DNA from 3 places in the Vibrio rotiferianus genome. Region 1 is predicted to be linked to each of the others. Evidence: predicted binding sites of a transcription regulator. Region 1 holds the regulator's gene; each other region holds the start of a gene.

The links. The regulator CRP, encoded in region 1, controls carbon source genes, mostly activating them, when cyclic AMP is high. The targets are predictions, from matches to a motif close to TGTGANNNNNNTCACA.
Region 2: rppH (RNA pyrophosphohydrolase) is a predicted target of CRP. The motif match lies at 1,093-1,108, and genes of this name have one in related genera.
Region 3: recB (exodeoxyribonuclease V subunit beta) is a predicted target of CRP. The motif match lies at 935-950, and genes of this name have one in related genera.

Annotation. Positions count from the first base shown of each region.
Region 1 covers NZ_CP018312.1:104,521-106,798, forward strand. The annotation lists gene BSZ04_RS09495 (DUF1338 domain-containing protein) at 1-643, shown strand, start outside; gene crp (cAMP-activated global transcriptional regulator CRP) at 826-1,458, opposite strand; gene BSZ04_RS09505 (phosphoribulokinase) at 1,698-2,278, opposite strand, start outside.
Region 2 covers NZ_CP018312.1:2,595,854-2,598,131, forward strand. The annotation lists gene ptsP (phosphoenolpyruvate--protein phosphotransferase) at 1-412, opposite strand, end outside; gene rppH (RNA pyrophosphohydrolase) at 422-940, opposite strand; gene mutH (DNA mismatch repair endonuclease MutH) at 1,559-2,239, shown strand.
Region 3 covers NZ_CP018312.1:586,389-588,666, forward strand. The annotation lists gene recC (exodeoxyribonuclease V subunit gamma) at 1-726, shown strand, start outside; gene recB (exodeoxyribonuclease V subunit beta) at 1,048-2,278, shown strand, end outside.

The sequences.
Region 1 (2,278 bases):
AGGCATTGAAACGCTGGCGAAGCCATTCTTGGCAGTGGGTTATAAAGCCTGTGGTGATTACGTATTTGAAAGCAAAAAGCTGGTGGCAAAACATTTTGAGCACCCAGATCCGAAGCAGCCAAAAGTCTTCATCAGTGAATTGAAAGTGGATGAGTGCTCACCAGAGCTACAAGCCATCGTTCATAAACTGGTAGAGCAGGTTGATGCTTCTAAACTGACAGGCAGTGACTTCTTGTACGGCGGACGTTTGTGGGACCTTAGCTATGCTGACTTCCAAATCTTAGCGAAAGAGAGTGAGTACGCTTCTTGGCTTGCTGCGCACGGTTACGGAGCTAACCACTTCACAGTGAGTGTGAATCAGCTCAATCAGCACCAAGAAGTGAAGCAGGTAAACGACCACCTACGCACAGCTGGTTTCACTATTAACGAGAATGGCGGTGAAGTAAAAGGCACGCCAGAGGTGCTACTAGAGCAATCGTCGACCATGGCAGACAAAGTGCCAGTGACCTTTGCTGAAGGCGTTGAGGTGATTCCTGGTGGCTTCTATGAGTTTGCTAAACGCTACCCAATGGATAACGGTGAGTTGTACCCAGGGTTTGTGGCAGCATCGGCAGATAAGATCTTCGAGAGTACCAACGGTTAATAGATATGAGGCGAGAGCGCTTTGAGAGGGTTTTTACTTGGAATCTGAGAGGGCTTCATCTCAAAGGATGAAGTCCGTTGTGAAGTGCAATGCTCTCGACTCTCAATGTCTAACTCCCAAAAAAGAAAAAGCCACCAAACTTACATTTGGTGGCTTTTAAATTTTTTAAACGTTAATCGAGATTAACGAGTCCCGTAAACAACGATAGTCTTACCGTGCGCAGAAATTAGGTTCTGCTCTTCTAGCATCTTCAAGATACGACCTACTGTCTCACGAGAACAGCCAACGATTTGACCGATTTCTTGACGAGTGATCTTGATTTGCATGCCGTCTGGGTGCGTCATCGCATCTGGCTGTTTAGCAAGGTTCAGAAGAGTCTGAGCGATACGACCAGTTACGTCTAGGAACGCTAGGTCACCCACTTTTTGGCTAGTAACTTGTAGACGACGAGCCATTTGCGCAGAAAGGCGCATTAGGATGTCTGGGTTAACTTGGATAAGTTGACGGAATTTCTTGAAAGAAATCTCTGCCACTTCACAAGGAGATTTAGCGCGAACCCAAGCTGTACGCTCTTGGTCTTCTTCGAATAGACCAAGCTCACCAATGAAGTCGCCTTGGTTTAGGTAAGAAAGGATCATTTCCTTACCTTCTTCGTCTTTGATAAGAACCGCAACAGAACCTTTAACGATGTAGTACAAAGTCTCTGCTTTTTCGCCCGCGTGAATTAGCGTGCTCTTTGATGGGTACTTATGAATATGACAGTGTGAAAGAAACCACTCTAATGTTGGGTCGGTTTGAGGTTTACCTAGAACCATAATATCTCACTTCCTCTGCAGGGTACGCTTGCGCTATCCATATTTTAGCTAAGCCTGAATTGGCTTACTAGAATAAGAGCACTTTTTATATGCTGCAAGCTCTCTTGTGTTTCGGTTAGAAATAGTATCCTTTTTCGGAAACGATTTCTTGATTTTAATCGTGCCATGATTGAGATTTTGTAAGCAAAACTGTGCACATGATCACGGTATGAAAAGTAAACACTCAATTAACGAGGTTTTTAACCAATTTTCCCAGTTTCGATGAGTTGCTGCAGAATCGGCCTCACTATGAGCTCCATTGCAAAGCTCATCTTACCGCCCGGCACCACAATGGTGTTATGACGAGACATGAATGATCCATCAATCATCGCCAGCAAATACGGGAAGTCGACATTCTTGATTCCGCGTAGGCGGATCACCACGAAACTCTCATCCAAACTCGGGATGCCTTTCGCGTTAAGTGGGTTGGAAGTATCAACCGTTGGTACACGCTGAAAGTTGATATGTGTACGAGAAAATTGCGGGGTAATGTAGTTCAGGTAATCGTCCATCGAGCGTACGATCGAATCCATTACCGCTTCTCTTGAGTGGCCACGATCGCGCGTGTCACGAACGAACTTTTGAATCCATTCCAAGTTCACGATTGGCACCATGCCAATTAGAAAGTCAACGTGACGCGCCACGTTGACGTCACCATCTACGACACCACCGTGTAAACCTTCATAGAACAGTACGTTGCTGTCTTCAGGTAAGTCTTGCCATGGTGTGAAAGTGCCAGGCATTTGATTGTAGGGTACCGCCTCATCAAAGGTATGCAGAT
Region 2 (2,278 bases), 830 kb from region 1:
CCATCTCACTAAACAAACGTGGCTCTTTTTGCTGAATCACCAACACGCCAAGTACTTGTTTGCGATGAATAATCGGAGTACCAAGGAAGGAGTGGTATACCTGCTCGCCTAATTGGGGGAAGAATTTGAAGTCAGGGTGAGTGGAGGCTTCGGCTAAATTTAGCGGTTCAGCGCTGCGCTTAACTAAGCCAACTAAACCTTCATTGAAGTTGATATGGATGCTATCACCTTCAAAAATAAGGCCTTGAGTTGCCATCAACTCAAGGCGCTGCATTTCTTGGTTAGCAAGATAGATAGTACAACACTCAGTGCATAGGGCTGCACAAGTCTCTTTTACCAGAATGTCGAGTGCAAGATGGAGATCATCGACTCTGGAGACTTTTTCAACTATTTCCCTTAGCTGACTGAGCATAATAATCCTCTATCTACGTTGCTTTTTTCTTTTCCCTTTCGTCTTTCGCTCTCGAAAAGGCATGGCTAAAGATGCAAACTCTTTCATTGCTCGGCGGTATACGTCTCGCTTGAAAGAAACAACTTGCCTAACTGGATACCAATAACTTACCCAGCGCCAACCATCAAATTCAGGGGATTTTCCACGCTGCATATTGATGTGCGACTCATCGCAATCCAATCGCAGCAGAAACCATTTCTGTTTTTGGCCGATACAAACAGGCTTGGAGTCCCATCGCACCAATCGCTTTGGTAGTTTATATCTTAACCAATGACGACTTGTTGCAATGATCTTAACGTCTTTTTTCGTCAGACCGACTTCTTCATATAACTCCCTGAACATAGCTTGTTCAGGTGTTTCACCTTCGTCAATCCCACCTTGTGGAAATTGCCATGAGTGTTGCCCGTATCGTTTAGCCCAGAATACCTGACCATGGTTATTACAGATCACAATACCAACGTTCAGTCGGTAACCATCGCCATCTATCACCGGCTAACCTCTATGAATAATTTTTTATTACCGTGATTTTTCCACATATCCCCATTACTAGCAAACTTACTGATGTGATATGAGCAAGATTTATTACCTTTGAACCATTTTTGGATATCTTTTGAGCAATCATTACTTTATCAACACAGGATTGAGACATAGCCCACATTTATTCACCTTTTCTGTGAATAACTTTGTGAAGAAAACAAGATCAATAAAGTTTTTTGCTCAAAACCATCACAAACAAGATTATTCACAAAAGAGAAAGGCAATCATAAGATATTGACTTTTAAGGTAAATAAATGAAATTAGCTTAATTAACGATCTAACTTTTATTGATGATCTTTTCACCAAACTCAGATCGGTCAAAGATCGCTCAATTGGCAATTTATCCACATTAGACAGGTAGGACTTCATGATATCTCAATAAAATCAAGTCACACTCATCGCTTAAACCCCTGTTTATTCATCCAGCCCAAGCAAAGATCCTATTGGTCACTTCCTAATCTGTGGATAAGTTATGAATTGATCATTCTTAATCCAGCTCGATGAAATCTTCGACAGAGGATTTTATTTAAATTTGTTAGACTAGGCGTTTTCCAATACCACTTTGTCATTATGAAACCAGAACCACAATCCGAAGCTGAACTGATGGAACGTGCGCAAGAGATTGCGGGATTAAGCTTTGCTGAACTCGCAGAAGAAGCTGGTATGACCGTTCCTGAAAACTTGAAACGCGATAAAGGTTGGGTCGGTCAATTACTAGAATGGCATTTGGGTGCACCCGCAGGTAGTAAGCCGCAACAAGATTTCGCCAAACTAGGAATCGAGTTAAAGAGCATACCGATCAGCTACTCTGGCAAACCATTAGAAACGACCTTTGTCTCTGTCGCACCATTGACTGGTGTGCAAGGTTTAACATGGGAAACGAGTCACGTGCGCAACAAGCTCTCCCGCGTGCTTTGGGTTCCGGTTGAGGGCGAGCGCGAGATTCCGTTGGCTGAGCGCCGCGTTGGGAGCCCGTTGATTTGGTCACCGGATGAAGAAGAAGAGTTGACCCTGAAAAACGATTGGGAAGAGTTAATGGATTTGATCGTACTGGGCAAGTTTGATCAAATTTCCGCCAGACACGGCGAAGCGCTTCATCTACGTCCTAAAGCCGCAAATGCCAAAGCACTTACTGAAGCATACAGTTCAAACGGCAAGCCGATAAAAACCCTGCCTCGTGGCTTCTATCTCAGAACACAGTTTACTGAGCAGATCCTACTGAAGCATTATATTAACCTTCAATCAGAGTGACTAGGGTCTATTGATCTTTTGCGGTTAAATTTTGCTCGA
Region 3 (2,278 bases), 480 kb from region 1:
CTCAAGCACTTTATGAGTGAGCAACGCGCGCAGGGCAAGTTACCCGTTGGTGCATTTGGTGATATCGAGTTTGAAACCAACCGCGTGCAAGCGGAAGAGCTGGTGGATAAGTTGGCGTTCTTATCCGGTGCTCCGCAAGACGATTTAGAAATCGACCTTACCTTCGATGTGCTTGGTGAAGGAAAAAACATCCGTCTAACCGGTTGGCTAACTCAATGCTATCAGTCCGGTTTGATTCGCTACCGCAGCGGTAAAATTCGTGCGCAGGATTACCTCGCTGCATGGATTGATCATCTTGCTATGTCTGCCTCTGGTCACGCTAGAAAGACCCACGTTATCGGTTATGACCGCAAGGAAGGCGCAGTGCATTTGGTTTACCCAGCAATGGCAGACGCTGCGCAAGCAAAACAACTACTTGCTGAATTAGTGCGTTTGTTTTTTGAAGGCATGACCAAGCCATTACCATACTTCCCGAAAACAGCACTGGCGTGCGTTGAGGCGGGCTTTAGTCGTGGTCATTGGGCTGATGACGAAGAGAAATCGCTGAAGAAAATGGCGGATGCATTCAATGATGGCTACATGAGTCCAGGAGAAGGAAATAACGCGTATATTTCGCGTATTTGGTCTACTTGGAATGACGAGCTTGCAGCAGAAGTTCGCACGCTGACCGCATTGGTTCTTCAAGGCGCAAGATTGGCGGCGATGGATGCCGATGATGAAAAGTAAGTTGGATTATTTAGACAAAAAAGAGAGTAGGGTGGCCGCCAGAAAATCATTATTTTTTGTAGGGCGTTCGCTGTACGGCCACAAGGTCAGAGGGACCATGATTCGTTTGAGTGTTTAGCCTGATCATTTATCAATACGTTAAAGTGATTGATCTGTTATCAGTGCTCATCTCGTGACGCGCATACTAGCGGTTGAAGATCAGGATAACCGTGAGTGAGATCCCACTAACCTCTAAATATTCCAACTTGTTAGACATATAAATAGAATTTTTAACGACAGATCACAGTTCGGTCAGTCGATAATCCGGAGAGATTCAGCGTTATGGCGCAAATGTCAGTTCCAACTCCACTGCAAACCATGACTTTTCCACTGCATGGTGCAAGGTTAATTGAAGCATCGGCAGGTACGGGTAAAACCTTTACCATCGCGGGTTTGTATCTGCGACTCCTACTAGGGCATGGCACGACAGATACCAAACACCGCGTGCCGTTGACCGTGGATCAAATTCTGGTGGTGACCTTTACCGAAGCCGCAACGGCGGAGCTGCGTGATCGTATTCGTGCGCGTATTCATGACGCGAGGATCGCATTCGCTCGCGGGAAAAGCTCAGATCCTGTGATTCAGCCTTTATTGGAAGAAATTGAGGATCATAAGCAAGCCGCCGAGATCCTTTTGCAAGCAGAGCGCCAAATGGATGAAGCCGCGGTGTACACCATTCACGGTTTCTGCCAACGCATGCTGACGCAAAACGCATTTGAATCTGGTAGTCGTTTCAATAATGAGTTTGTGACAGACGAAAGCCATCTTAAAGCGCAAGTGGTTGCCGATTACTGGCGTCGTAACTTCTACCCGCTGCCATTCGCTTTGGCGGGAGAAGTACGCCAACTATGGGGTTCGCCATCGGATCTGTTGTATGACATTAGCAACTACCTCACGGGTGCACCGCTAAGTCTCTCTGTCCCTGCAATGCAAGGTAGCCTTGCCGATTTGCATGAGCAAAACTTAAAGCAAATTGATGCTTTGAAAGGCCAGTGGCGTGATAGCCAAGAGGATTTCCTCGCACTGATTGCTGATTCCGACGTCAACAAGCGCAGCTACACCAAAAAGTCTTTACCGACGTGGCTAGAAGCGGTCAACGCTTGGGCTGCGACAGAAACCACGGGCTATGACTATCCAGATAAGTTGGAGAAGTTCGCGCAGAATGTGTTATTTGAGAAAACGCCGAAAGGCACTGCGCCACAGCACCCAGTGTTTGAGGCGATTGAAGCTTTTCTTGCCAACCCAATAAGCTTAAAAGCGCCATTATTAGCGCATGCGATTGAGCATTGTCGCGTGATGCTGGCAAAAGCAAAAAATCAGAAGCAATGGTTGTCATTTGATGACTTGCTGACTCAGCTTTCTGCCTCGATTGATACCGATGAAACCGCAATACTGACAGAGCGTATCCGTACGCTTTATCCGGTTGCGATGATCGACGAATTCCAAGATACCGACCCACTGCAATACAGTATTTTTAGCCGCATTTATTTAGATAACCCAGAGTGCGGTTTGT